3 regions of the Kitasatospora sp. NPDC086801 genome follow, and region 3 is predicted to be linked to each of the others. Evidence: riboswitches for the same ligand, from Rfam matches in the RefSeq annotation. Region 3 holds a riboswitch; each other region holds the start of a gene.
The links. A riboswitch is a leader RNA that binds a small molecule or an ion and turns the genes downstream of it on or off. The one in region 3 is predicted to bind cobalamin.

Region 1: it holds a riboswitch for cobalamin, as region 3 does, so the genes downstream of both, ACIPLC_RS06560 (FecCD family ABC transporter permease) here and ACIPLC_RS11695 (prenyltransferase/squalene oxidase repeat-containing protein) in region 3, are expected to answer to the same signal.
Region 2: it holds a riboswitch for cobalamin, as region 3 does, so the genes downstream of both, metE (5-methyltetrahydropteroyltriglutamate--homocysteine S-methyltransferase) here and ACIPLC_RS11695 (prenyltransferase/squalene oxidase repeat-containing protein) in region 3, are expected to answer to the same signal.

Annotation. Positions count from the first base shown of each region.
Region 1 covers NZ_JBIVAX010000003.1:317,517-327,001, reverse strand. The annotation lists gene ACIPLC_RS06600 (WhiB family transcriptional regulator) at 361-612, opposite strand; gene ACIPLC_RS06595 (diacylglycerol/lipid kinase family protein) at 996-1,967, opposite strand; gene ACIPLC_RS06590 (hypothetical protein) at 2,018-2,446, shown strand; gene ACIPLC_RS06585 (RNA polymerase sigma factor SigF) at 2,495-3,373, opposite strand; gene ACIPLC_RS06580 (anti-sigma regulatory factor) at 3,647-4,057, opposite strand; gene ACIPLC_RS06575 (GNAT family N-acetyltransferase) at 4,307-4,783, opposite strand; gene ACIPLC_RS06570 (ABC transporter substrate-binding protein) at 4,864-5,859, opposite strand; gene ACIPLC_RS06565 (ABC transporter ATP-binding protein) at 5,882-6,646, opposite strand; gene ACIPLC_RS06560 (FecCD family ABC transporter permease) at 6,646-7,728, opposite strand; cobalamin riboswitch at 7,818-7,956, opposite strand; gene sodN (superoxide dismutase, Ni) at 8,044-8,439, opposite strand; gene sodX (nickel-type superoxide dismutase maturation protease) at 8,756-9,127, shown strand; gene ACIPLC_RS06545 (CGNR zinc finger domain-containing protein) at 9,124-9,485, opposite strand, start outside.
Region 2 covers NZ_JBIVAX010000036.1:42,442-51,926, forward strand. The annotation lists partial or broken gene ACIPLC_RS29055 (LysR substrate-binding domain-containing protein) at 1-234, shown strand, start outside; gene ACIPLC_RS29060 (hypothetical protein) at 317-856, opposite strand; gene ACIPLC_RS29065 (hypothetical protein) at 1,248-2,543, shown strand; gene metE (5-methyltetrahydropteroyltriglutamate--homocysteine S-methyltransferase) at 2,779-5,094, opposite strand; cobalamin riboswitch at 5,259-5,481, opposite strand; gene ACIPLC_RS29075 (serine hydrolase domain-containing protein) at 5,762-7,030, shown strand; gene ACIPLC_RS29080 (MerR family transcriptional regulator) at 7,082-7,864, shown strand; gene ACIPLC_RS29085 (CoA transferase) at 7,884-9,365, opposite strand; gene ACIPLC_RS29090 (acyclic terpene utilization AtuA family protein) at 9,352-9,485, opposite strand, start outside.
Region 3 covers NZ_JBIVAX010000007.1:141,975-151,459, forward strand. The annotation lists gene ACIPLC_RS11690 (flagellar hook-length control protein FliK) at 350-847, opposite strand; gene ACIPLC_RS11695 (prenyltransferase/squalene oxidase repeat-containing protein) at 882-1,937, opposite strand; cobalamin riboswitch at 2,037-2,175, opposite strand; gene cobF (precorrin-6A synthase (deacetylating)) at 2,293-3,051, shown strand; gene ACIPLC_RS11705 (GNAT family N-acetyltransferase) at 3,246-3,845, opposite strand; gene ACIPLC_RS11710 (hypothetical protein) at 3,915-4,091, shown strand; gene ACIPLC_RS11715 (hypothetical protein) at 4,178-4,900, opposite strand; gene ACIPLC_RS11720 (APC family permease) at 5,513-6,931, shown strand; gene ACIPLC_RS11725 (amidohydrolase) at 7,016-8,653, shown strand; gene ACIPLC_RS11730 (TetR/AcrR family transcriptional regulator) at 8,851-9,485, opposite strand, start outside.

The sequences.
Region 1 (9,485 bases), on a different contig from region 3:
CACTCGGCAAAAGCGCCGGGTGCCCACTCCGCGCGCCGGGGCGCGGAAACAGAAACGAGGCCCTGTCGACCGGGGGGGGTGGGTCGACAGGGCCTCTCAACCCGTTCCGGCCGTCGGGGGGAGTCGGCCGGAGCGGGGGCTCTGGGTGGTGCGACACCTCGCCCGTGCGTTGCACACGGTGAGCGCCTCAGCTCCACGATATTGCTCTAAGTGAACAGTATCAAGTGGCTGGACGGTTCGGTGTCGCGGGACCTCGCCAGGCAAGGCCCTTTGTGCGGAAGGCTTCACCAGGAGGTGCAGGGAAGCCTTTGATCATGTGTTGATCGGTGTTGCGGTTACTACTGGTGTTACGGCGCGTGATCAGGCGGTGCGGGCGCGGTTGCGGGCGGCGCGGCGCTTCATCGCGCGACGCTCGTCCTCGCTCATACCGCCCCAGACGCCGGCGTCCTGGCCGGTCTCAAGAGCCCACTGCAGGCACTGCTCCATGACCGGACAGCGGCGGCACACGGCCTTGGCTTCCTCGATCTGCAGCAGAGCAGGACCGGTGTTCCCGATCGGGAAGAACAGCTCCGGGTCCTCTTCGCGGCAGACAGCGCGGTGGCGCCAGTCCATGGTCGTCCAACTCCTCCTGCCGGCGGGGGTCACCCGATCGGCATAATCGATGGCTTGTGAATGTGGCTTGTGAATGTGAACGCTTTCACGAATCCCGCAACAGCAAAAGAGACCAAAGGCCCGCCGGGGCCCGGGTGGTCTGTGCTGGGGAGGGATTCGGCGATTCGAGGGACGCTTCGCGGTCGACACCCGCCAGGTTCTGAGGTTGCCGTCGCTGCGATGCGTCCCGATCGCCATGTAGAGGTTCGCAAACCTCGGGCCCGGATACAACCCCCTTCAGGGAGGAATTTTTGATTCTTCGGTGTCGCCTAGCTCACAGCCAGTACTTCTATGGAGTGAAGGGGGCTTGTGCGTTCGAGAAGAAGGGTGAAACCCCCTTCCGGTCACACAATCACACGCAGTGCCCGCCGTACGCCTGTGAAACTGACGCGACTCCTGTCTCCAAGGTGGTCCCCGTCAACCTGGAACGGGGCGGGTTCCTCTGAAACCAAGGTGAAGTGTCTGACGTCGTGATAGGAGACGACGTGCTTGCCGGACGGGCCGGTCGGCGGGGCGCCGTCGCTCGAAGACGCGTACGACCGCAGGATCTGACGGATCGTTCGAGCCGTGCCGAACGCCGTCATCCGGGTGATCCCGAAGACGTCGAGATCGGTGTCGAAGGAGGCGAGCGGTGAGGGGTACACCGGGCGGTTGCCGAGGAACGTCCACGGCGAGGTGTTGCTGACTATGGCCAGGGCCAGGCCCGGAACGCCCTGGTGGCCCGGTAGTTCCAGGGCCACCGGGCCGGAACGGCGCTGCTCACGCTGGGTGACGTAGTGCCGCAGCGCCTGCGCCACGTAGAGCGCGTGGGTGGACTTGCGCCCCAACCGGCGCTGCTCCTCGACCCGGCCGACCACCCCGGCGTCGAAGCCCAGGCCGGCGGTGAAGGTGAACCAGCGGTCCGGCAGCCCGTCGGTCATCGCCTTGCCCAGGCCGACCGGCCGCTCGTTCCCGTGCTCCAGCGCGTGCAGCAGGGCGCCGGTGGCCTCCACCGGGTCGTTGGGCAGGCCCAGTGCGCGGGCGAACACGTTGGTCGAACCGCCCGGCACCACGGCCAGTCGCGGGACCTTCTCGCCCGGGCCGTGCGCCAGCAGCCCGTTCACCACCTCGTTCACGGTGCCGTCACCGCCGAGCGCCACCACCAGGTCGACCGTGCCGTCCTCCGAGGCCTCGCGGGCCAGGTCGCGGGCGTGGCCCCGGTACTGCGTCTCGGCCACCTCCAGCTTGAGGTCGCTGCGCAGCGCGTGGATCAGTACGTCCCTGGTCCGGCCACTGGTGGTGGTGGCCTTGTGGTTCACGACCAGGAGAGCGCGCATGGGGAAAGCCTACGGGTCGGTACGGACCAACCGGCGGCTACCCTGCTGGAGTGACCGCAGAATCCTCCGCACCCGTACCCACGGCGGGCCCGGCCCGCCCCGTGCCGCTGACCGTGGGCGCCGCCATCACCGCCCTGGAGGGCGCCGCGCTGGCCGTCGTCGGCGCCTGGGACATGGTGTCCGCACTGTCCGGCCAGTCCAAGCAGCTCGCCCTCAACGAGTTCGGCGGCGTGGTCATCGTGCTGCTCGGCGTGCTGCCGATCCTGGCCGCCCGCGCGCTGCTCAGGGAGCGCCGCTGGGGCCGCAGCCCGGCCGTGCTCACCAACTCGATCTGCCTGCCGATCGGGTACTACATGCTGCAGAGCGGCGGCGCGATGATCGGCGTCGGCGTGCTGGTCGGCCTGCTCGGGCTGGTCGGCATCGGCGCACTGCTGAACCCGAAGTCGACGGCGGCCCTGTACGCGTCGCACGAGGGCTGAGCGCACAGGGCCGTCGGGGGGCGGCCGCCGGCTGGGCGGCCGTCGGTCCTACTCCTCCACCAGGAGCTTCTCCCGCAGCTGGGCCAAGGTCCGGGCCAGCAGTCGGGACACGTGCATCTGGGAGATCCCCACCTCGGCGGCGATCTGCGACTGGGTCATGTTCCGGAAGAACCGCAGCACCAGGATCTTCTGCTCCCGGGGCGGCAGTTGGGCCAGCAGCGGCTTGAGCGACTCGCGGTACTCGACGCCCTCCAGCGCCTCGTCGGTGGCGCCGAGGGTGTCCGCGACGGCCGGCGACTCGTCGTCGCTGTCCGGCACGTCCAGGGACAGCGTGGAGTACGCGTTGGCGGACTCCAGGCCCTCCAGGACGTCCTCCTCGGAGATCCCCAGGTGCTCGGCGAGCTCGTGCACCGTGGGGGAGCGCCCGTGCCGCTGGGAGAGCTCGCTGGTCGCCGTGGTGAGCGACAGCCGCAGCTCCTGGAGGCGGCGCGGCACCCGGACCGCCCAGCCCTTGTCGCGGAAGTGCCGTTTGATCTCGCCGACGATGGTCGGCGTGGCGTAGGTGGAGAACTCGACCCCGCGCTCGTGGTCGAAGCGGTCCACCGACTTGATCAGGCCGATGGTGGCGACCTGGGTCAGGTCGTCCAGCGGCTCGCCCCGGTTGCGGAACCGCCGGGCCAGGTGCTCGACCAGCGGGATGTGCATCCGCACCAGCTGGTTGCGCAGCTCGACGCGCTCCGGGGAGCCCTCGGGCAGCGCGGACAGCCGGACGAACAGCGCGCGGGCCGCCTCCCGGTCCGGCGCGCCCGAGCGGTGCGGGGCCTGGGTGGGCACCGCGCCGCGCAGGTCCCCGGCCCCGTCCGCCGGTTCGGACGGGGGCGGGGATGCGGGCGACGGATCAGACGTCGGCTCGGTCGGGTGGCTCATCCGGTGGGCGTCCTTCGGGTGCGCATCGTCGTTGGCGGCGAGGCCAGGAACGCTCGCCTGGGTCGGTACGGCAGGTCCCGCCGTCGCGAGGCCGGTACGGTCCAGATCACTCACGGCCATTCCCCCGTTCCGTTCCGGGAGCACCGGGGCCCTCGGGCCCCGGCATCGTCTCGTTGGTCGTACCGCGTGGGGCGGTACCGGGCGCCGTCCGCCCGGCCCCGGGATGGGGGACCGGGCGGACGGCCCATGTGCGGTGCTGGTTCGACGCCCCGGTCAGTGGGCGACGGGGCCGCCGCGCTTCTTGTGCAGGCTGATCGACACGGTCTTGTCCTCGCCGACCGAGGAGTCGACCTCGCCGGCCAGGGCGGAGAGCACCGTCCAGGCGAAGGTGTCCCGTTCGGGTGCCTTCCCGTCGGTGGTGGGGGCGGCGACGGTCACCTTCAGCGAGTCGCCGACCAGCCGGAACTCGCAGGTCAGGACGGAGCCGGGCACCGCCTGCTGGAGCAGGATGGCGCAGGCCTCGTCGACCGCGATCCGCAGGTCCTCGATCTCGTCGAGGGTGAAGTCGAGCCGTGCCGCCAGGCCGGCCGTCGCTGTTCGCAGGACCGAGAGGTAGGCCCCTGCCGCGGGCAGCCGGACCTCCACGAAGTCCTGCACTCCGGGCTCGCCGTCGATCTGGGACACCCTCACCTCCTGGGTGACGCGCTGTGCTTCCGGGCCGGTGGCCGCGGCACTGTCTGTTGCTTGGCTCAACTGCTTCGCCCCAACTGTCCAGAGGGGTGGTGCGGTACGTACCGGTCATACCCTTCGCACGGCGACCGGACGCCGCGTATCCGCCTGAGACCTTACCGCTTTCCGCACGCCGGCCAGGGCTCGGGAGTCACTCATGGTAAGTCATCGCGACGCAGGGTGGCAGGGGTTCGGGCGGTCCGTTCAGCGGCCGCCGGCGGCGGCGAGCGCCTCGCCGGCGAGCCGGTAGACGCTCCAGCCGTCCATCGGCACCGCGCCGAGGGACTTGTAGAAGTTGATCGAGGGCGCGTTCCAGTCGAGCACCGACCACTCCATCCGCGCGTAGCCGCGCTCGACGGCGATCCGCGCCAGTTCCAGCAGCAGCGCCTTGCCGTGGCCGCCGCCGCGGGCCTGCGGGCGGACGTACAGGTCCTCCAGGTAGATCCCGTGGGTGCCGCGCCAGGTCGAGAAGTTGAGGAACCAGACCGCGAAGCCGACCGGCTCGCCGGTGGCGTCGTCCTCGGCGATCAGGGCGAACACCGCCGGATCGGCGCCGAACAGGGTGTCGCGCAGCTGTTCCTCGGTGGCCACGGCCTCGTGCGGGGCCTTCTCGTACTCCGCGAGCTCGCGGATCAGGGCGAGGATGACGGGAACGTCGGTCACGACGGCGGTGCGGATCATGCTGCGAGCCTACTGCGCGGGCCGGCCCCGGCCCAGGCCCGATCGGTGGCCGGGCCGGGCCGGTGCGCGGGCGGACTCGGTCAGCGGGCGGGGACGGTGCGCAGGTAGTCGGCCAGCGCGGTGATCGCGGCCGGGTTGCGCGGGCTCTCCACCAGATCGACGTAGTCCAGGACGAAGATCCGGTCGTTCTTGACCGCAGAGACGCCGGCCAGGGGCGGGAAGGACTTCAGGAAGGCTCGCTTGGCGTCGGCGCCGGTCTCGCCGTAGTTGTTGATCACGATCACCTCGGGGTCGCGCTGGACCACGCTCTCCCAGCCGGCGGTGACCCAGGTGTCCGCGAGGTCGCCCATCACGTTGGTCCCGCCGGCCTTGGTGATGATCTCGTCGGCTGCGGCGAACTTCCCGACGGTGTACGGCTTGTCCTGCCCGCTGTCGTACAGGAAGACGGACGGCCAGCGCTCGGGCTGCGGGGCGGCGGCGACCTGCGCCTTGAAGTCGGCGATCAGCTTGTCGGCCCGGTCGCGGACGTCGAAGATCTCGCCGAGGTTGGCCAGGTCGGTGTAGAGCGCGTCCAGCGGGGACATCACGCCGCGCTCGGTGCCCTTGCCGCTGCGGCAGGACTCGCTGAGCACGTACGAGGGGATGCCGAGGTCCTTGAGCGCCTGCGGGGTGAAGCCGCGGCCCTCGTCGAAGCCGTAGTGCCAGCCGGCGAAGACCAGGTCGGCCCTGGCGTCCAGCACGATCTCCTTGGTGATCTCCTTCTTGGAGAGCCACTTGGCCTGCTGGTAGCCGTCCTTCCAGGCGACCTGGTCGACCCGGCCCTTGTCGTCGGGCATCACGTAGCCGGCCATCCGGTCGGTCAGGCCGAGGGCGAGCATCAGCTCGGTGATGCCGACGTCGTTGGTCACCGTCCGGGCGGGCTTCTGCGGGAAGGTGAGCTTGCCGCCGCAGTTCTCCACGGTCACCGGGTAGTGGGCGGAGGCGGCGGTCGCGTCGCCGCTCGGGGCGATCTCGGCGCCGCAGGCGGTGAGCCCGAGGGTGAGCAGGGCGGTGATGGCAGCGGCCTTGGTGCGCACGGGGGTTCCTTCGGGGGGTGGGTCAGATCCGGTCGAAGAGCAGTTGGACGGCGCCGGTCACCGGATGCCGGACCGGGGTGGCCCGGACACCGAACACCTCGGCCAGCAGGGCGGGTCGGAGCACCTCGGCGGGCGGCCCCGAGGCGACGATCCGGCCGGCCCGCAGCACGTACAGCAGGTCGCAGTGGCCGGCCGCCAGGTTGAGGTCGTGCAGTGCGGTGAGCACCGTCGGGCCGGCCTCCCGGACCAGCGCCAGCACGTCCAACTGGTGGGCGATGTCCAGGTGGTTGGTGGGCTCGTCCAGCACCAGCAGCCGGGGTTCCTGGACCAGCGCGCGGGCGATCAGCACCCGCTGCTTCTCGCCGCCGGACAGGCTCAGGAAGCCCCGCCCGGCCAGCTGCTCGGCGCCGACCTTGCGCAGCGCCTCCGTACAGCGCGCGTGGTCGCCCCGGCTCGGTCCGCCCAGTCCGCGCCGGTGCGGGAGCCGGCCCATGGCGACCACCTCGGCCACCGTGAAGTCGAACTCGGCGGAGTGCTCCTGGGGCAGCGCGGCCACCCGCCGGGCGGCCTCGCGCGCGGTCAGCGCGTGCAGGTCCGCGCCGTCCAGCCGGACGGCCCCGGCAGCCGGCCGCAGCGCCCGGTAGACGCAGCGCAGCAGCGTCGACTTGCCGCTGCCGTTCGGCCCGACCAGCCCGACCACCTGCCCGGCGGCGGCGTCCAGGGCGACGTCGTGGACCAGCCGGGCGCCGGCCAGTTCGACCGAGACGGAGTCCAGGGAGAGATCCATCAGCGGCCTCCGAAGGAATAGCCGCGACGGCGCATCAGCAGCAGGAAACAGGGCACCCCGAGCACCGCGGTGACCACCCCGACCGGCAGTTCGGCGGGCGCCAGCAGGGTGCGCGAGACGATGTCCACCCAGACCAGCAGCAGCGCCCCGGCGAGCGGCGCGACCAGCAGCACCCGGCGGTGCCCGGCGCCGACCAGCATCCGGGCCAGGTGCGGCACCATCAGCCCGACGAAGCCGATCGCCCCGCTGACGGCCACCACCGTGCCGGTGACGGCGGCGGTCACCACGAACAGCTCGCGGCGCAGCCGGTCCGGGTCCACGCCCAGCGAGGCGGCCGTCTCGTCGCCCATGGCGAGCGCGTCCAGCCGGCCGGCGGCGCAGGCCAGGTACGCCAGGCCGGCCAGCACGGTGACGGCGGCGATCGGCACCGAGCCCCAGGTGGCGCCGCCGAGGCTGCCGAGCAGCCACATCATGGCGTCCCGGGCGGCCTCGCCGCGGGCGGCCGCGAAGACCATCAGCGCGGTGACGGCGGAGAAGCCGTAGGACAGCGCGGTGCCGGTGAGCACCAGCCGCAGCGGGGTGAGCCCGTAGGCCGTTCGCGCCGCGAGGTAGACCAGCACCATGGCGACCAGCGCGGAGCCGAACGCGGAGGCCGAGATCGCCCACATCCCGAGCGAGGCGAAGGCGCCGAGCAGCAGCACGGCGTTGGCGCCGACGGCCGCGCCGGAGGAGATGCCGAGCACGAAGGGGTCGGCCAGCGCGTTGCGCACCAGGGCCTGGACGGCGACCCCGGTGGCGGCCAGCCCGGCGCCGACCACGGAGGCCAGCACGGCGCGCGGCAGCCGGATCTCCCAGACGATCGCGTAGGCGGCGGCCTCGTCCGCCTCCAGCCGTCCGCCCGTCAGCCCGGCGGCCAGCAGCCGCAGGACGCGGGGCAGGCCGATCCCGGAGGCGCCCAGCGCCACGCCGCAGAGCAGGGAGAGCACCAGGGCGGCGGCCAGGCCGACGGCGAGCGGGACGGCGGGTATTCGACGGGCGGGCGGGCTCGTTGCGCCACTGCCCGCGGCTGCGGTGCTGCTCACGGTGCGCCTTGCCTCGGGCCGCGGGTGCGCGGGGGCGGCACCGGTCGGGCACGGGCCCGGGCGCCATCCCCTCGCAGTCCACGGCGAGTTGTCGGGAGTTCAGCGGCCGAGGGCGATCGGGCTGGCGCGGTTCTGGGGCCGCGCTCACCGTTGCGGGTCAGCGCCGGATTCACACCGGACTTCCCCCTCGGACGCCCTGGCAGCATAACAGCCACTCAGGCTAGGCAACCCTTACCGGATCGGATGGGGCGTGAACGCACGACCGCCCCCGTCCGGCGCTGCGGACGGGGGCGGTCGGGTGGCGACCTGTCAGGCTCAGGCCTTCTTGGTCTCCCAGAAGATCTTGTCGACCTCGGCGATCAGGTCCAGCAGGGCCTGGCCGGTGGCCGGGTCGGTGGACGCCTTGGCGGCCGAGGCGGCCTTCAGGGTGTCGTTGATCAGCTGGTGCAGCTGCGGGTACTTCTCGAAGTGCGGGGCCTTGAAGTAGTCGCTCCACAGCACCGAGATGTGGTGCTTGACGGCCTCGGCACGCTGCTCCTTGATGATCAGGGCGCGGGTGCGGAATGCCGGGTCCTCGTTGGCCTGGTACTTCTCCTGGGTGCCCTTGACCGACTCGGCCTCGATCCGGGCCTGCGCCGGGTCGTACACGCCGCAGGGCAGGTCACAGTGGGCGTGAGCGGTGGCGCGCGGTGCAAACAGACGAGAGAACATGGGAGTCCTTCCTTAGATCGTCTTCCCGCGCCCGAGATTACCCTTCCGTCCCCGGGGTTTCGCGATCGGGCGATGGGCCTAGGGCAAAAGACGGACCCGCAACCGGGGTAATCCGGACATCGAACGGATCGAACGGGGTGACGGTCCGTACGGCAGACTGGGACCGGGTGGTCCGGGAGGAGGAGTCGTGGCGCGGAGCACGGAACCGGCGGGCACGGAACCAGCGGGCACGGAACCGGTGGGCACGGAACCCCGGGGGCGGGGCCGGGGCGGCGGCGCGGTGCCGTTCGGGCTGGTCGACGTGGCGGGCCCGTCGATGGTCCCGACCCTGCGCGAGGGCGACCAACTGCTGGTGCGCTACGGCGCGCCGATCCGGCCCGGCGCGGTGGTGCTCTTCCGGCACCCCTTCCAGCAGGACCTGCTGGTGGTGAAGCGGGCCGCCGAGCGGCGCCAGCGGGGCTGGTGGCTGCTGTCCGACAACCGGCCGGTGGACAGCGACAGCCGCAGCTACGGCCCGGTGCCGGACGACCTGGTGCTCGGCCGGGTGCTGCTGCGGCTGCGCCCGCGCCCGGCCTGGCTGGCGCCGGGGCGGCGGCTGGAGCGGCTGCTGCTGACCACCGGCCAGGCCCGGGTGCCGGGCCTGGCCCGCCGCCTGGGCGTCTGGGCGGAGGAGCTCCAGGCGCCCTAGCCGGTGGCGCCGAGTGCCGCGGCCTCGGCCTCCTGGCGCTTGCGGGCCCGGTACGCGGCGACGTTGGCGCGGGTCGCGCAGCGGTCCGAGCAGTAGCGGCGGGAGCGGTTGGTCGAGGTGTCCAGGTAGGCGTTGCGGCAGGGTGCGGCCTGGCAGATGCCGAGCCGGTCGGCGCCCAGCTCGGTCAGGTGGACGGCCAGGCCCATGCAGGCGACCGCGCTGAAGTGGGCGGTGGCGGTCGGGGAGTTGTCGGCCAGGTGCAGGTGCCAGCGCGGCCGGCCGGCGTCGTCCAGGTAGTCGTGCCCGGAGACCAGCGGGCTGACCGGGTACTCCATCAGCAGGCTGTTCAGCAGGTCGA
Region 2 (9,485 bases), on a different contig from region 3:
TCCCAGACGGCGACGGCCGTGCGCTGGGCCGCCCACGGGCCGGGGGTGACGCTCGTCCTGGCCTCCGCGGTGCCCCACGGTCACGAGCACCTCGCGCGCCCGGTGTCTCCGGCCGTCTCCCAGCCCGTCATCGCCGTGGTCCGGCACGGCGCGGGCCCGGCGGAGACGGCCCTGCTCGAACTGCTGCGCCAGGAGACCTGGTCCGAGTCCACGTCCTTCCCGCCGGTGCCCTGACCCACCATCGGCCCCGCCTGGTGGGCGGGGCCGATGGCGGGTCAGGCGGCCGTCGTCCCGCGCCCGCGCAAGGCGCCGCGCGTCAGCCCTGGTCCAGCTGGGACAGGGCGTCGGTGATCAGGCGCGTGGCGAAGTCGTGGTCGTCGCCGGACATCCGGTTGACGTGCTCCGCGAGCAGGGTGACCGTGGCTTCCAGGGGGTTCATCTCGGCGTCGGTCCAGGGCCCGTACTGCGCGCGCCACAGGTTGGGGCTCAGACCGCTGCCCGCGGCGATCAGCAGGCCGGCCATGGTGGGGATGACCTCGGGGCGGAAGGTCTTGGGCATCATGCGCATCGTGGCCACGAGGGTGGGCACCACGTACTCGATGACGTCCTTGCCGTGGTCCTCGCAGGCCGTCCGCAGCCAGTTCATGAACAGGTAGATGAGCGTGCACGCGCCGTCCAGCAGCTCGTTGAACTCTTCGGGGCTCACGGATGCGGCGAACTGGTCGATCATCCGCTGCTGTTCGGGGTCCGTCCCGGCCTTGCCGTCGTAGATGGCCTTGAGCCGGGAGTCGATCATCATGAGCGCTGTGCTCACATCGCCGACGGCAGCGTACTGGGGGTCACAAGGCGATGACACGGGTCTCCTTCTCACACGGCCGCGACGGGTGCGCGGATTGGTTCACCCGCTTGACGGTACCGCTCCCGGCCGAAGCCGGGCGCCCGCTGCCGCGACTCGCACACCCGTGACGGCCCGTCCGCTCTCACCCGCCTGCGGCGGCTTCCCGCAGGTCCCGGCGGTACGGCGGATCGCCGGGGGCGGTGGTGCAGCCCCCGGCGATCCGGTTCCACTCGTCAACAGCGCGTCACCAGCGCGTCACCAGTACGGGTGAGCCGTCCTCGCGGTCCTCCTGCCCCTGTGGTTCTTCACCACGACGCGAGCGCCTGAACCGGACGACCCGGCCGACGCGTTGTAGCCCGTAAGTGCGCGTACCTGAGAAGCGCAATCGTCCCGACAGTCAGGAAAGTTGATGGCACATCATGCACGGCGGCTGGCTGCGTTGCTCAGCGGGGCGTCCTTGGTCCTCTCCGCGCCGTTGATGTCGGTGCCGGCCTTCGCCGCGTCGGCCGATCCGGCGACCGGCTCCACCACCGAGGCCTTCGCCGAGGCCCAGGAGCGGATCGTCCAGGCCGCGGACGAGGTCAACCGGCAGGCTCACCTGGACCCGGCCACCGGATACGGCAACATCACCGTGTCCGTGCAGGACAAGGGGTACACCCTCTACTGGAAGGGGGCGGTTCCCCGGGACATCGGTGATCTGGTCGCCGCCCAGCGTGCCCGGGGCGTCGCCGTCTCGGTCGTTCCCTCGCGCTACAACGCCGAGGAGCTGAAGGAACGGGCGCATGCGATCATCACGTCCGACATCCGCGTCAACGGCGCGGAGATCATCAGCGCCGGGCCGAGCAACGACGGCAACTCACTGAACATCGGCATCGACGCCGCGCAGCTCGCAGCCCAGGACAACGCCCAGGCCTCCCCGCAGAGCACGGCCTCGATCCCGGACAGCCTCACCCACGGCATCCCCGTCACCGTCGCGCCGGAGGAAGCCGCCCAGGACACGGGTCTGCGGGAGGCGGACAGCTCCCCCTGGTTCGGCGGATCCCTCATCAAGACCACCGTGGGGGGTCAGGGCGCGACCTGCACATCCGCCTTCGGCGCCAAGTGGCCCAAGGAGTACAACCCCGCGGGGTTCGACCAGTACTACCTGATCACCGCCGAGCACTGCGTGTCGTCCGGCACCACGGTCAAGAGCGGCAACGGTCTGGTGATCGGCAAGGTGGCGGACGAGATCGCCCGCCACGACAGTGCGTTCATCTCGGTGGACAAGGCCTCGCCGTGGTTCTACACCGGCGGGCCGGTCAAGTCGACGACCCAGGCCACGTCGAAGTTCACCGGCCCCGGCACCCTCTATGCCGGCATGGAGTTCTGCGTGAGCGGCGCGCTCATGGGGGAGGTCTGCGGCGGGAAGGCCGTCAGCACGAACCAGGAGAAGAAGATCGAGGGAACCACGCGCGTGGTGAGCGAGCTCGACCAGGTCTCCGGCAAGAACATGGCGGGGAAGGGAGACAGCGGCGGCCCCGTGTACTCGTACGGCACGCAGGGCACCAAGTTCGCCGCGGGAATCCTGTCGGCGAGCATCAAGGGGGAGAACTGCAAGAATCCCCTCGGGGGCACGCGACCGTCCTGTTCGCCCAACATCTACGTGACGGACCTCGCGTCGACCCTGCGCCTGTACAACGGCATGGTGATCGGCGACTTCGTGTAGCCGGACTCCTCCCGCCGGCATGCGCGGGCCGGTGATCGGGGCGGCGTCGGCACGAAGCCGGCGCCGCCCCTGACCGATCACGCAAGACCCGGAGTCGTCACACACTCACGAGGAGTCCCGTGATCGAGCACCACGTCCGTGTCCACCCCGGTGCCGACCGGCTGCCGCGCGAGGAGCAGCTCGCCCGGAGACAGGCCGGGCCGCCGGCCCGGCCGACGCCGTGGTCACCGGCCGGTCAGCCGGCGAGCTCCGCGCGCAGGTGGCGGGCGGCGCCGACGAGGCTGTCGAGCGAGGCGCGGGTCTCGGTCCAGCCGCGGGTCTTCAGGCCGCAGTCGGGGTTGACCCAGAGCCGCTCGGCGGGGATGGCCGCGAGGCCCGCGCGCAGCAGCTCCACGGCCTCCTCGGTGCTCGGGACGCGCGGGGAGTGGATGTCCCAGACGCCCGGGCCGACCTCGCGCGGGTAGCCCGCCCCGGCCAGTTCACCCGCGACCTCCATGTGCGAACGGGTGGCCTCCAGCGAGATGACGTCCGCGTCGAGCTCGTCGATCGCCGTCATGATCGCGCCGAACTCGGCGTAGCACATGTGGGTGTGGATCTGGGTGTCGGCGCGGACGCCGGAGGTCGCCAGGCGGAAGGACTCGGTGGCCCAGTCCAGGTACGCAGGGCGGTCGGCGGCGCGCAGCGGCAGGGTCTCGCGCAGCGCCGGCTCGTCGACCTGGACCACGGCCGCGCCCGCGGCCTCCAGGTCGGTGACCTCGTCGCGCAGGGCGAGGGCGACCTGGCGGGCGGTGTCGCCGAGCGGCTGGTCGTCGCGGACGAAGGACCAGGCGAGCATCGTGACCGGTCCGGTGAGCATGCCCTTGACCGGGCGGTCGGTGAGGCCCTGGGCGTAGCGGAACCAGTCGACGGTCATCGGGTGCGGGCGGGAGATGTCCCCGGCGAGGACCGGCGGGCGCACGTACCGGGTGCCGTAGGACTGGACCCAGCCGTGCCGGGTGGCCAGGTAGCCGGTGAGCTGCTCGGCGAAGTACTGGACCATGTCGTTGCGCTCGGGCTCGCCGTGCACCAGGACGTCCAGCCCGGCCTTCTCCTGGAAGGCGATGACCTCCCGGACTTCCGTCTCCATCCGCTCGCGGTACGCGGCGGCGTCGATCCGGCCCGCCGTGAGGTCGGCCCGCGCGATGCGCAGTTCGGAGGTCTGCGGGAACGAGCCGATCGTGGTGGTCGGCAGCAGCGGCAGGCCGAGCCGGGCGCGCTGGGCCTCGGCCCGCTGGGGGTAGGCCTGCGCCCGCCGGGCGTCGGCCCCGGTCACGGCGGCGGTACGGGCGCGGACGGCCGGGTCGTGGGTGATCGGCGACTTGGCGCGCGAGGCGAGGTCGGCGCGGTTGGCGGCGAGGTCGGCGGCGATCGCCCCGGTGCCCTCGCGCAGGCCCCGGGCCAGCAACGACGCCTCCCTCGCCTTCTGCTTGGCGAAGGCGAGCCAGCGCAGGATCTGCGGGTCGACGTCGCGTTCGGCGGCGGCGTCCAGCGGCACGTGCAGGAGGGAGCAGGACGGCGCGACGTCGACCCGCTCGGCGAGGCCGAGCAGGGTCGCCAGGGTGGCCAGCGACTTCTCCAGGTCGTTGATCCAGATGTTGCGGCCGTCGACCACCCCGGCGACCAGCCGCTTGCCGGGCAGCCCGCCGACGGCGGCCAGATCGTCCAGGTTCCCGACGGCCGGGCCGGTGAAGTCCAACGCCAGGCCCTCGACCGGGGCCTTGGCCAGCACCGGCAGGGCCTCGCCCAGACGGTCGAAGTAGCTCGCGACCAGCAGCTTCGGACGGTCGGGCAGGCCGCCCAGCTCACGGTAGGCGCGGGCGGCGGCGTTCAGTTCGGCCGGGGTGCGGTCCTGCACCAGGGCGGGCTCGTCCAGTTGGACCCACTGCGCCCCGGCCGCCTTCAGGTCCGCCAGCAGCTGCGCGTAGACGGGCAGCAGCCGGTCCAGCAGGGTGATCGGCTGGAAGTCCTCGGCGACACCGGGGGCCGGCTTGGCGAGCAGCAGGTAGGTCAGCGGGCCGACCAGGACCGGCCGGGCTTCGTGGCCGAGCGCCAGTGCCTCCCGGAATTCCCCGACGGCCTTGTCCGGGTTGGCCGTGAAGACGGTGTCCGGGCCGAGTTCGGGCACCAGGTAGTGGTAGTTGGTGTCGAACCACTTGGTCATCTCCAGCGGCGCGACCTCCTGGGTGCCGCGCGCCATCGCGAAGTAGCCGTCCAGCGCGTCCGCCTCGACGGCCGCCCGGTGGCGGGCCGGGATCGCGCCGACGGCGACCGTGGTGTCCAGCACGTGGTCGTAGAACGAGAAGTCGCCGGTGGGCACTTCCCGGACACCGGCCTCGGCGAGCTGCGCCCAGTTCTCCCGGCGCAGGCCGACCGCGGTGTCCCGCAGGGCGTCGGCGGTGACCGTGCCCTTCCAGTACCCCTCGATCGCCTTCTTCAGCTCCCGGCCCTGGCCCTGCCGGGGGTAGCCGTACACGGTGGCCCTGGTCGCCGCGGCTGCGGACTTCGCTGTCAAGGGACTCTCCTTCGCGAGTCTGTCTCCTCAAGTGCCCGGGGACGGGACGAGAGCGCGAAGGGATGACGAACCGGGCGGCGGCCGCCGTGGACGCGCGGGCCCGATCCGCCTGGTGTGTTCGCCGACCCGCCCTCGAGGTCACCGGGATGTCCGCACGCGGAACGGTCCGCGGGCGGGCAGCGGGCAGGTCTTCGGACTCGTGGGCGCACCGGGCCTGTTGGCGTCCGGTACCTACTGGCCGTCGCTTCCCAGACCCGATCCGGGCCCAGTGCGTATGACGGCGGTCGTTCCCACTCACCGCTGCGGGGCAGTCCCGGATTCCCACCGGGTTCCCTCTTGCGACGCCCTGCCTGGCGGACGGGGCGAACCAGCTGCGCCGTCAGCTTAGGGGCAAAACGCGCGGGCCGAAGCGGAAATCGCGGCAGCTGTTCGCATGGTGAGACGCCGTCGCCTGGCCCACGGCGATCGCCGTGCGGGACGCGGCCGGACGCGTACGAGCTTCGGCGGCCGCCCGAACGGGCCGGCGCCCCGCTCCCGGAGCCGCCCCGGGCCCGGGAGGCGGCTGTGAGCCGGATCACCGTTGAGGTTGACCTCGGGTCAGGGCGGAAGCTCCTCTCAGCGGCACGACGCCGACCCGGGCAGCACCGATGCGAAGGAGCACACCACCATGTCCCTCACCTCTTCCGGCCAGCACGGGAGCACCCTGCGGACCCCCGCGTACGGCGCCGAGTCGCCGACGGCCGCCGCCGCCGGGCAGGACCGCCCAGGGCTACAGCAGGCGATCGAGGAGATCGTCGACTCCGGTTTCGTCGGGGTGTCGCTGCGCGTGCACGACGAGCGGGGCGAGTGGGTCGGCAGCGCCGGGGCCGCCGAACTGGGCGGCGCCGCGAAGCCGCCGGCGAACGGGCACGTCCGGATCGGCAGCAACACCAAGACCTTCACCGCGACCCTGGTGCTGCACCTGGTGGCCGAGGGCAGGATCGGGCTGGACACCCCGGCGGCGGACCACCTGCCCGGGTTCGGGCTGGACGAGCGGATCACGGTGCGGATGCTGTTGCAGCACACCAGCGGGGTGTTCAACCACACCGGCGAGGTCTACGACGACGGGACGATCGTGCCGGGGATCGCCATCCCCTACAGCACCACCGGCAGGGAGTGGGTGGACGACCGCTTCAAGACCTACCGGCCGCAGGAGCTGGTACGGCTGGCGCTGTCCAAGCCGGCCCGGTTCGAACCGGGGGCCGGCTGGAGCTACTCCAACACCAACTACGTGCTGGCCAGGCTGCTGATCGAGAAGGTCACCGGCCGCCCGGTCGCCGAGGAGATGCGGCGGCTGATCCTGGGGCCGCTCGGGCTGTCGGGCACCGTGGCGCCGGACGCCTCGCCGGAGATCCCCGAGCCGCACGCCCACGCCTACTACCGGTACGAGGAGGCCGGCGAACGGAGGACCATCGACATCACCCGCCAGAACCCCTCCTGGATCTCCAGCGGCGGCGACATGATCTCGACCACCCGGGACCTCCACACCTTCATCTCCGCGCTGCTGGGCGGCAGGCTCCTGCCGGCCCCGCTGCTGGCCGAGATGTGCACCCCGCACCCGACGGGCATCCCGAACATGGACTACGGCCTGGGCGTGTTCGTGGTGAAGACGGACGGCGGCGGCACCGTCATCTCCCACAACGGCGCCGCCGTGGGCCACGCGGCGCTGATGTACAGCACACCCGACGGCAGCAAGACCCTGACCGCCGCGCTGAACTGCGTGGACGACGCCGATCTGTCCATCGGCGGGGCGTTCCAGGCGGCGATGCACCGGCTCGTCGACGAGGTGTTCTGCGGACGAGGTGTTCTGCGGCGGGCAGGCCGATCCGGCCCGGCCGACGCTCTGAGGTGCTCCGCTCAGCCGCCGAGCTCGAAGGAGTCGACGAGATCACGGTAGCCGCCGAGGTCACGGTAGCCGCCGAGCTCGAACACGGGGCAGGATGGGCGGATGAACGGAGTCACGATCGGGCAGGCGGCGGCCTTCGTCGGCGTCACGGTGAAGACGGTGCGGCACTACCACAAGCTCGGCCTGGTCGGGGAGCCGGAACGCGACGGCTCCGGGTACCGGCGGTACGGATCGGCCGACCTGTTGCGGCTGGTGCAGGTCCGGACGCTGGCCGCCGCCGGGGTGCCGCTGGCCGAGACCGGGCCCCTGCTCGACGCCGACGCCGCGCTGTTCTCCACCACGCTCGCCGACGTCGAGCGGCAACTCACCGAACGGATCGAGGAGTTGACCGTTCGACGCGACACGCTGCACCGGCTCGCCGACGGCGACCGGGCCCTGCTGCCCGACCGCGCCGTGGCACTGCTGGAGCGGATGCCCGGCCTCGGCTTCACCCCGGACGAGGTGGCGGCCACCAGGGAGGGCTGGGTGCTGGCCAGAGCCCTCGTCCCGGAGGGCTTCGACGGCTACCTCGCCGACGTCGAACACGCCCTGCAGGACACCCGGTTCGTCGCCTTGCTCAAGCGCGGCTACGAAGCCACGGCCTGGGACCCGGACGACCCGCGGATCGCCGAACTCGCCACCGCCGCGGCCGACCACTTCCTCGCCAACCCCGCACAGCTGAAGATCGTGACCGGCCTGCAAGCCCGCACCGAGGCCGCGGCCCGGTACAAGCTGATCGCCCACCACGGCGAAGCCCGGGGATCGGCCGGGGCCCGCCTGGTCGCACTCGTCGAGACCAGGCTCCGCTCCGCCAGCGTCCGCATCCCCGGGCCGGACTCCCCCTGACCGGCCCGGGGTCGCGGCGTCACTGCTCCCATTGCGGGCGGCAGGAGCCCCGGGGTACGAGGACGGTGCGGTACCGGCCGGGGGTGCGGGACATCCGCACCTGGTCGGTGACGCCCTGATAGCGCCCGAGCGGCGTGTCCGCCGTGAAGGTCTCCGGAGCCAGGTAGGCGTGCTCCTCGCCGCGTCCGGCGGTCTCGCGGGCGTAGTCCCGGTCGAACACGCCCATGCCGAGGATCCACAGTGCGGCGCGGGTCAGTGAGACGTGCACCCGGTAGCTGCCGCCCTCGGTGGCCCGGCGGGTGAGCGCCTCGACGACACCGGCGGCCATCAGCCAGGAGACGATGTAGTCGTTGACCACCAGGACCGGCGGCAGCGCGGGGCGTTCCCCGTCCCCTTCGAGCAGCATCATGCCGACCAGGCTTCCCGCTGTCTGGTCGAAGCCCACGCGGTCCGCCCAGGGGCCCCGTTCACCGTTCAGCGAGGCGGTGGCGTGGATGATCCCGGGGCGCAGGTGCGCGGCCTCCTGCGCGGAGAGGCCGATCTTGTCCAGGTACCCCGGCCTGCGGTTGGCGTAGAAGACGTCCGCCGAGGCGAGCAGTGTCCTGATCCGCCGGGCGCCTTCTTCCCGGTAGGGGTCCACGGTCGCCGACCGTACGCCGACGTTGGCGCTCGCGTACGTGAGGTCGTGCTCGAATTCGCCGGGGCGCCACAGGTTGAGGACGTCGCCGCCGTGCAGGGCGAGGGCCCGGCCGAGGCCGGCGCCGGCGATCACATGGCCCATGCCCAGCGCCCGGATCCCGGACAGCGGATCGACGGCACCGTCGGGGAACGGTTCCGGCGCGCTGTCGGCGATCCTGGTGATCTCGATCAGGGGGAGGTCGGCGAGGGCCTCGCGGTAGTGCCGCTCGGCGAGCAGTTCGCCGGTGGTCCGCAGCATCGGCAGGACCACTCCGGCCGCGACGGCGGCCTCCTCCAGTTCGCGGGCCTTCCAGCGGGCGATGGCCGTCGCCACCCGGTCCGGGTCGTCCGGGACGTCCAGCAGTCGCTGGGCGGCGACCTTGATCCTGGGATACGGATTGAGGGGCATGACCCAGCGATCGTCCGCCGTGCGGTAGAACCGGAAGCCCAGCGCCTGGGAGGGATTCGCGGAGTCTTCGGGCGGATAGCCGTTCAGCAGCTCCCAGGTGCGGTCGTAGAACGGGCAGAGCCGGTGCGGGGCCACCCGCAGGTCCACCGAGAGGTCCTGTCCGGGGCCGCCGCGCAGTCGCCAGAGCTTCGCGACGGCTGCGGACTTGGCGACGAGCGCGATGGCGGACGCCGCGCCGAGCCGCAGTGTGCTCGGCACCACCGGGTCCGCGCCGTGGAACCGGATGGCGCCGCCGGTGTCGGCCGGGCTCATCCCGATTCCGGCCAGCACTTCGGCGAGCTGGGCGTGCGGGTCGAAGGCGTCGTCGGCCGCCGGGTGCGCGACCGCGTGGGCGACCCGGTCAGTGAGCGTCATCGGAACCCTTTCCGCTGGTCAGCAGCGCCTCGGGGACCAGGACGTGCTTGGCGCGCAGGTACTCCCCGACCGCCTTGCCGACCTGGTCGACGCGCAGGTTGGACGAACCGCCGGTCCCCA
Region 3 (9,485 bases):
AGATCCCAGCGGATGTCGGCCGATCGCAGGGCCGGGCGCTGCCCGTCGGCGGGGCCGCGCACCGCAGAGCCGGCCGAGGCCGCTCCGGCTGATGTGCCCGCAGACGCCACTGACGGCACCGCCGTGACTGTCAGGGCCAGAGCCGTCAAAGCCAGCAGACCCGACACTGCCGCCGAGTGCTTCACGCCGCCATGTGATCGCATGCCACAAAGCTCGAACATGCCGACGGGAAGGTGCCGGTCAACGATTTCGCTGATTCATCCCGCCGGCCTACCGGCCCTCCGACCAGAGGGCCGCACGTGAGTCGTGCGGGATGCGGTCCCACTGGCAGTCGGGGTGCCTCCGGACGTCAGGGCGCGGTGATGCCCGGCTGCGCGCCGGCGCCGAAGGACCAGCCCTCGACGTCGCCCGGCGCCGGGTCGTAGCTGCCCGCGCCCAGGTTGCTGTACGACCAGGCACCGCCGTGCTGGGCGTGCCAGTACGACCAGTAGGCGCTGCCGGTCGGGTTGGTGCAGGTCGTCGGCAGGGCGCTGATGGCGCAGACGAAGCCCGGGTAGCGCGGGTGGAAGGTGTACGGGAACCCGGCGCCGGTCAGGGCGGCGAGGCCGCTGGCCGGGTCGCCGGGCGCGCAGCCGGTCTGGATGCCGCCGCCGAGGGCGGTGAAGTCGACCACGACGGTGACGCCGGTGGTGCCGTCGCAGGCAGCGGCCTGCGCCTGTGGGGCCTGGACGGCGGAGGCGCCGAGCAGGCCGGCGGTCAGGGCCGCGGCGGCGGCGATCGAGCCGAGGGTGCGGCGGGCCGGACGGGCGAGCCGGGCGGGCCGGGCGGGCGCCATGGTGTCGGTCATCGGAGTACTCCTCACCGGATCAGTGGGACCGGGGTCAGCGGGTGGTCGCCGGGCAGGCCGGCACGGCCGCGTCCGGACGCGCCCCGGCGGCGGACAGGGTGGCCAGCGGAGTGCCGGCCAGGCCGAGGACGGCCTGCCCGGTGGCCCGGGCGCCGTTGGCCGGGTTGAAACCGGACGCGTCGTAGGCGACCGCGCCACGGACCGCCGGGTCGGCGGCGCAGCCCTGCTGGAGCTTGACCAGGCTGCTCCAGCCCTTGAGGCCGCCGGAGAGCAGCGCCTGCGTGGCCAGGCCGGTGGTGTTGGCGTTGGACGCGGCCGCCCCGGCGGCCGCGAAGCCGCCGTCGGCGTTCTGGTGGGCGGTCAGCCAGCCGAGCCCGGCGTCGGCCTTGGCGGTGCGGCCGGTCGCGGCCAGGGCCTGGGCCGCGAGCGCGGTGGCGTCCGGGTCGCCGGTGCAGGTGGCCTGACCGTAGGAGAGCGGGAAGCCGCCGTCCGCGCACTGGCTGTTCGCCAGGAAGTCGACGGCCGTGGCCGGGGCGCCGCCGGGGGTGCGGTGCAGGGCGATCACGGCGAGGGACTGGCCGAAGGCGTTGCTGTAGTCGCCCCACTGGGAACGGTCGGAGAAGCGGCCGGACGCCGTCTGGAGCGAACGCAGCCGAGCCGGGAGGTCGACGCCGCCGAAGCTCACCGGATCCCCGCCGCGCACCTCGACGGCGAGCAGCAGCTTGGCGGTGGCGCCCGCGTACGCCTCGGTGGTGCCGTCACCGAGGTAGCCGCCGAGGATCTCCGGCTTCGCCAGCCAGGCGGTGGCCTTCGCGGCGGCCTGGTCGGAGCTGCGCGAGGCCGCGAAGGCCAGCACGGCGTCGATGGTCAGGCCCTGGTCGGGGTAGGCGGTGCCGTTGAAGACGGACTCGAAGTGGTCGCCGTCGACGAGCTGGCGGGCCAGCCAGCCGGCCGCCGCGGCGTCCGGACGGACCGTGGCGGAGTGCTCCTGCGCGGGGTCGGCGTGGGCGGCGGCGGCCGCCGGGAGGACGGTGGCGAGGGCGAGGGCGGGTATCGCGAAGAGGCGCAGGGGGCGTCGGATCAGGGACACGGTGGACCTTTCCGGGCCTGGACGCAGGGGCCCGGAGAGCGTCGGCACCTGGCCGGGCAGCCCTCGGAGCTCCGGCCCGCAGACCACGACGGGAGGAGGGAGCGACACACCTCCGCCGACGGGTACTCGGGCTCGCCGCCGACAGCCGTCGGCGGCCTACCGTTGCGGGTCAGCGCCGGATTCGGACCGGCTTCCCCCAACGGCGGAGTCAGAACATGACGGCTCATCATGGCGAAACGGAAAAGATCCGGTCAAGGGGTCGTGTGCCGGATCACGAGATTGCGGGCCCGGTCCGGCGGCCCACGCGCCACCCGGACGCGGGGGTCGGGGCGGACCAGACGGCAGAATGCTCGGCATGCGGCACATCTTCGTCATCGGCATCGGCGCGGGCGACCCCGACCACCTCACCCTGCAGGCGGTCAAGGCGCTCGCCCGCACGGACGTCTTCTTCCTCCTCGACAAGAGCGAGGAACGGCAGGACCTGATCCGGCTGCGCCGCCGGATCCTGGCCGAGCACGGGCGGACGGGGCACCGCGTGGTCGAGGTGCCGGACGCGGAGCGGGACCGCACCACCCCCGCGTACGCGGCCGCCGTGGACGACTGGCGCGTCCGCCGTGCCGACCTGGTCGAGCGGCTGGTCGCCGAACACCTCGGCGAGGACGAGACGGGGGCGTTCCTGGTCTGGGGGGACCCGAGCCTCTACGACAGCGTCATCGCCGTGGTGGACGACGTCCTCGCCCGCGGCGCCGTCGCGTTCGACCACGAGGTGGTCCCGGGCATCAGCAGCGTCTCCGCGCTGGCCGCCCGGCACCGCACCACGCTGACCCGGGTCGGCCGCCCGGTGCAGATCACCACCGGCCGCCGCCTGGCCGACGGCCTCCCCGAGGGCGTGGACGACGTGGTGGTGATGCTCGACGGCCGGGCCGCCTTCACCGGGATCGACCCCGAGGGGCTGGAGATCCACTACGGCGCCTACCTCGGCACTCCCGACGAGATCCTGGTCTCCGGTCCGCTCGCGGAGGCCGCCCCGCGGATCCGTGAGCTGCGCGATCGAGCCCGCGAGCGCAAGGGCTGGATCATGGACACCTACCTGCTCCGGCGCTCGGAGAGCTGACGGGCCGCGGTGCGGCCGCCCCGGGCGAGGGGGCGGCCGCACCGGGCGGACCGTCAGCGGTGGGTGAAGGACGACGGGCGCTTCTCGGCGACGACGGCCGTGCCCTCCTCCTGGTCGGTGGTGGCGAACGTGGCGTGGAAGAGCCGGCGCTCGAAACCAGGATCGTCTCGTCAGCGGTCACTTGCCGTCCTCCCTCAGGGTGGTGATGATCGCCGAGAAGTCCAGGCCCGAGCCTCGCCCGCCGCGAAGTCCGCGTACGGCTGCGCGGCCCTGCGTCCGAGCTCCGTGGGCAGGCCCGCGGCCTCGGCGGCTCCGGCGGCCAGTCCGAGGTCCTTGGCCATCAGGGCGGCGGCGAACCCGGCCGCGTAGTCGCGGTTGGCCGGGTCGTGGACGATCTCGACACAGTCGACATCCGGGAGGAGGAACGCCTCGCGGACCAGGGCCTGGGCGGCCCGGGTCGCCAGCCCGCGCCCGGTGGCGTCGGGGTGGAGCCAGTACCCGATTTCTAAGGTCCGCTCTGACGGACTGCGGCGGAACAGCTGACACGTTCCCACGATCATCCCGTCGACCACGATCGCGTAGGTGAACGCTTCGCGCTTGGTCCACCGCTCGGCGCGGCGACGCAGGAAGTCTCGTGCGGCCTCGATGCCGTGATCTGCGGCCCACGACATCCACGGCCGGAGGTGATCCTGCGACTCGCTGATGACCTTGAACAACTCGGGTAGGTCCGCCCCGCGATCGAAGGCCCGCAGGGTCAGGTCGCCGAGCGAAATCACCTCGGGCGGAGAATCCACGGCAAGAGGATCGCGCTACGGCGCGGTGCCGACAACCAGTTCTCGCGACCCGCCGCCGTCGGTCCGTCGATGGTGGAGGGAGCCCTCGGGCGCGGCGCGAAGGCGATCGCCGAGGTCCGGGTGCGCTACCTCGGCGACGAGTGCCGTGCCGGTCGTGGCACCTATGCGCAGCCGGCCGAGCGGTACCAGGACGTGCGGGCCCGATCGGTGGAAGAACTGGCCAGCCTGCAGTTCCTGCAGCTATAGCGGTCCGCTGTGACCGCTGCGGGTGCCGGCCTTCGGTGCGGGTGGGGAGTGATCGCCGCACCGAAGACCGGCTGGCAGATGAGGGGTCAGCGGCCGTGCTTGACGATCGGACCGCCGTGGGTGATGGGGATGCCGGGGATGTACGGTGAGCCCTTGGGGACCCCGGGGAAGGTCCCCGAGCCGCTGCCGCAGATCCCCTTCTCGGCCGGTGTCATCTTCCGCGAGCCGTACATGTGCACGCCGGCTTCCTGCGGGACGGGTGCGGTCCCCGCGAAGTTGTTGACGTACCAGATGTAGTGGCCCCAGTGCGGAGAGCCGTAGTGCAGCTCGTAGGTTCCGCTGGCGCTGTGCATCTTGGTCTCGCGGGTGATCCAGCCGACCTCGCCGGCCGGCACTGTGAGGGTGTCCTGGTTGGTGAAGGTGTCGGTCCAGGTCCACGTCTGGCCGTAGGTCTGCTTGAAGCCCATTTCGAACTTCGACAGGAAGTCGAAGCCCGCGGTGACGCTGATCTCGGTCGAGACCGTGTTCGATCCGCCGGTGCTGTCGCTCCAGGACACCGTCTTGTTCTGTGCCACTGAGGAGCAGTTGTAGACGAGCGCGACCTGGTGGGGGGCGGTGAAGAAGGTGCTGGTGCCGGTCGGTGTGAATTTGCAGTAGTCCGTGGCGGTGCCGCAGTCCTTGAGCAGTTCCGCGATGGTGGGAGCGGAGTCGCGTACGGGAGAGACCGCCTGGGCGGCGGGGGCGACGGTGACGAGCAGTGCGCCTGCCGCGGTGGCGACGACGGCCGTTTGGAGACGGCGGATACGCATGGTGGTGCTCCTGTTTCTCGTTCGGGGTCTGGCGTGCTGCATCCGGGTGGTGCAGTGCCGGGGTGCCGGGGTGCCGCGGTGATGTCCGGGCGCGATGCCGGAGCGGCTGAGAGGTCATCAATTCGCTTGGGAAAAATGCTAGTTGAGCAGTGTTGCATGCGGGGGAATCTTGAGGGAAACCTGAGCTTCCTGTTCCGCTGTGGTGTGGGACGGCCCGTAGGCAGTGCCGGGGAAGGGGTAGGCAGCACTTGAGGGTGCGGGCGCCTGCCAGCCTCTGGCGGGTCCGGAGGCTGGACGGGTTCGCCCCGGGCTTCGCGACGGGCGGGGCGATCGAAGTGCCACTCAAGCCGGAATGACCGGCGACGTCCGGCAGTTCCCAAACGACCGCACGTCCGACCGTCTTGCTGGTGCGGCCGCGCTCGCCCCCCGGACACCGCGTCGCCCCACGCCCGCACCCCGGCCCTTATGACAACAGCATTGACGTGCAAGGACGCCGCCGGTTTCATGTCTCGCACCCCTCCCCCACACGAGCAAGGCGGTGATCCGTTGAGACCGACGGTGAAGGCCACGGGCAGCGCTCCGAAACCGGACGCGACCAGCCCCCACGTCACCATGCACAAGTCCATCGGCCTGCTGGACGGGGCGACGATCGCCGCCTCCAGTACGGCGGCCACCAGCAGCATCGGCATCGGCCTGGGCCTGATGGCCGGAGTCGTCGGCCTGCACCTGCCCGCGATCATGCTGCTGGCTTTCCTGCCCGTGCTCGCCATCGCGGGCGGCTACGGGCGGCTGAACGTCGTGGAGCCGGACGCCGGCAGCAGCTACCGCTGGGTGGGCCGCATCCTCAGCCCCTGGCTGGGCTTCCTCACCGGCTGGGTGAACACCGTCGGCACCGTGGTCTTCATGGCCTACACCACCACGGTCACCGGCTCCTCCATCATCCAGCTCCTCGACCTGGCCCACCTGCGCAGCGTCGCGGGCCTGCGCCTCGACGCCGACTCCACCGTCCAGTGCACCCTGCTCGGCCTGCTGATCCTGGTCGGCGCGGCACTGGTGGCGGTGCGCGGCCTGGACCTGGCCGCCCGGCTGCAGAAGGCGCTGCTGGTGTTCGAGTACGCGGTGCTGCTCGGCTTCTGCGGGTACGGGCTGTTCGCCGGCGACCAGCCGTTCTCGCTGCAGTGGTTCAACCCGTTCGACATACCGTCCTTCGACGCGCTCGCCCAGGGCATGGTGCTCGCGGTGTTCTGCTACTGGGGCTTCGAGTCGGTGTTCAGCGTCGGCGAGGAGGTGCGCAGCCCCCGGGACGCCTCGCGGGGCGGCATGCTCGCCCTGGTGGTGATGCTGCTGCTCTTCCTGCTCGCCAGCACGGCCTTCCAACGGGTGCTGCCGCTCGACGAGTTGGCCGACAACGGCGCGCACGGGCTCACCTACTTCGGCGCGAAGCTCGCCCACCAGCCGCTGGCCGCCCTGCCGTTGATCGCGCTCATGTTCTCCGCGGTGGCCTCCCTGCAGTCCTCCGTGATCCCGACCGCGCGCGGGATGTACGCGATGGGGCGCGACGGCGTGCTCGGCCCGGTCTGGACCCGGCTGCACCCCAAGCACACGACGCCCGCCGTCGGCACGCTGCTGATCACCGGCATCGCGGTGCTCATCGCGCTCGCCTCGATCGCCATCCCCACCGTCAACGACCTGATCTCCGCCGCCGTCAACGCGATCGGCATCATCGTCGCGCTGTACTACGCGCTGACGGCCGTCGCGGCCGCCGTCCGGTTCCGGCACCTGCTGCGCAGCGCCCCGCTGGAGGGGCTGCGCGCGGTGGTCGGCCCGCTGCTGGGCGCGGCGGCACTGCTCGCCGTCGGCGGCTATCTCGCCTGGTCGTTCTACGACTCCGCCGACCACTTCGAACTGGCCGCCGACAACGGGTGGTTCGAGCTGACCGTGACGGTGCTGATGATCGTCACCGGGCTACCGGCGGCCGCCTGGGCCCGCTGGCGGCGGCGCTCGCCCTACTTCCTGCCCGCCACCGACTGACACCGCCCGACACCGCCCACCGCCTGACATCGCCCGACACCGCCCGACAATCCACGGAAGCCACGAGAGAACGGAGCACCCCCCATGCCCAAGGCCGATCTGGTCTTCACCCACGGCCCGGTCCACACCGGTGACGCCGCCCGCACCCGGGCGACCGGCCTAGCCGTGACCGGCGAGCGGATCACCGCCGTCGGCCACGACGAGGTCCGGGAGCTGATCGGGCCGGGGACGGAGGTCGTGGACCTCACCGGCAAGCTGCTGCTGCCCGGCTTCCAGGACGCGCACGTCCACGCGGTCTTCGGCGGCACCGAGTTGGCGGTCTGCGACCTCACCGGCACGGTCGGCGTCGCCGACTACCTGGAGCGGATCCGCGCGTACGCCGAGGCCAACCCCGGCCAGGCGTGGATCACCGGCAGCGGCTGGTCGATGGAGAGCTTCGAGGGCGGGCTGCCGACCCGGCAACTGCTGGACTCCGTCGTCCCGGACCGCCCGGTGTACCTGACCAACCGCGACCACCACGGCGCCTGGGCCAACACCCGGGCCCTGGAGCTCGCCGGCCTCACCCGGGACACCCCCGATCCGGCCGACGGCCGGATCGAGCGCGAGCCGGACGGCACCCCGGGCGGCACGCTCCAGGAGGGCGCCACCGGCCTGGTCGCCCGGCTGATCCCGCCCTCCACCGCCGCCGACCGGCTGAACGGGCTGCTGCGCGCCCAGCGGCTGCTGCACTCACTCGGCATCACCGGCTGGCAGGACGCGCTGCTCGGCGTGTTCAACGGCCAGCCGGATCCGTCCGACGCCTACCTGGCGGCCGCACGCTCCGGCGCGCTGACCGCCCGGGTGACCGGCGCGCTCTGGTGGGACCGCGACCGAGGCGCCGAGCAGATCCCCGAACTCGTCCAGCGGCGCGCCGAGTTGAGCCACGGGCGGTTCCGGGCCGGCTCGGTGAAGATCATGCAGGACGGCATCGCCGAGAACTTCACCGCCGCGATGACCAGCCCCTACCTGGACGGCTGCGGCTGCGCCACCGCCAACTCCGGCCTCAGCTTCGTCGACCCGGCCGCCCTGCGCGGGTACGTCACCGAGCTGGACGCGCTCGACTTCCAGGTGCACTTCCACGCCCTCGGCGACCGGGCCGTCCGCGAGGCGCTGGACGCGGTCGAGGCCGCCCGCGCCGCCAACGGGCGACGCGGCACCCGCCACCACCTCGCCCACCTCCAGGTGGTTCACCCGGATGACCTCGCCCGCTTCGCCCGGCTCGGCGCGATCGCCAACATCCAGCCGCTCTGGGCCGCGCACGAGCCCCAGATGGACGAGCTGACGATCCCGTTCCTCGGCCCGGAACGCGCCGCCTGGCAGTACCCCTTCGGCGCCCTCCAGCGCGCGGGCGCCACCCTGGCGGCGGGCAGCGACTGGCCGGTGAGCAGCCCGGACCCGCTCGCCGGCGTCCACGTGGCCGTCAACCGGAGCGAGCCGGGGGCCACCGACGGCCGGGTCTTCCTCCCCGAGCAGCGCCTCGACCTGGCCTCCGCCCTCGCCGCGTACACGGCCGGAACCGCGCACGTCAACGGCCACGACGACGCCGGCACCCTCACGACGGGCCACCTCGCCGACCTCGTCGTCCTGGACCGCGACCTCTTCACCGCCCCCGCCGAGGAGATCGCCGACGCCCGCGTCCTGCGCACCTACGTCGGCGGCCGGCTCGTCCACGCGGCGGACTGAGCCACCCCGGGGGGGGTGGGCCGGCGCCCCGGCGCCTCGGGGAACTGCCCCGGGGCGTCGGCTGCGTCGGGGCGTCGGCTGCGTCGGCAGCGTCGGCAGCGTCGGCGATGTGCTGGTCGCCGACGCGGCCGGGGGCGGCCGACCCGGCACCGGGGCGACCGGCCCGGCACCGGAGGCCGCTGTCCGTCCGGCCGCGCTCAGCCCGTGGCCGGGAGGCGGGCCTCGGCGGCGTCGAGGAGGAGGTCGAGGGCGTAGGGATAGCCGCTGCGGCGCATGTCGCTGGTGAGGAGGCGGGCGGTGGCGGCGATGTGCGGGTGCGTGGTGGCGTCGAGCCGGGCGTAGGAGGCCTGCCAGACCTCCAGGTCGGCGGCCTGGGCAGCGGCGGGCAGGGCGAGGGCGGCGGCGTCGAGCGCGGCGAAGCCGAGGCTCTGGTCGACGAAGGCGTGGTAGATCCGGACGGCCTCGCGGTCGGGGAAGCCCGCCCTGCGCAGGACGCCCAGGATGGCCTCGACGGCGGCGATCTCGTAGCTGCGGCCGGTGGTGCGGTGGGCGGCGAGCAGCGCGGCCTGGGGGTGGGCCTGGTAGGCGGCGTGGATGCGCAGGCCGATGGCGCGCAGGTCCGCGCGCCAGTCGCCGGTGGCCTGCCAGCCGTGCTGGGCGCGGCCGATGAGCTCGTCGGCGACGGCGAGCAGCAGGTCGTCGGTGCTGCGGAAGTAGCGGTAGACGGCGCTGGGGTCGGCGCCGAGCGCGGTACCGAGCCGCCGTACGGTGAGCGCGTCGGCGCCGTGCTGCTCGATGAGCCGGAGCGCGGTGTCGACGATCAGTTCCCTGG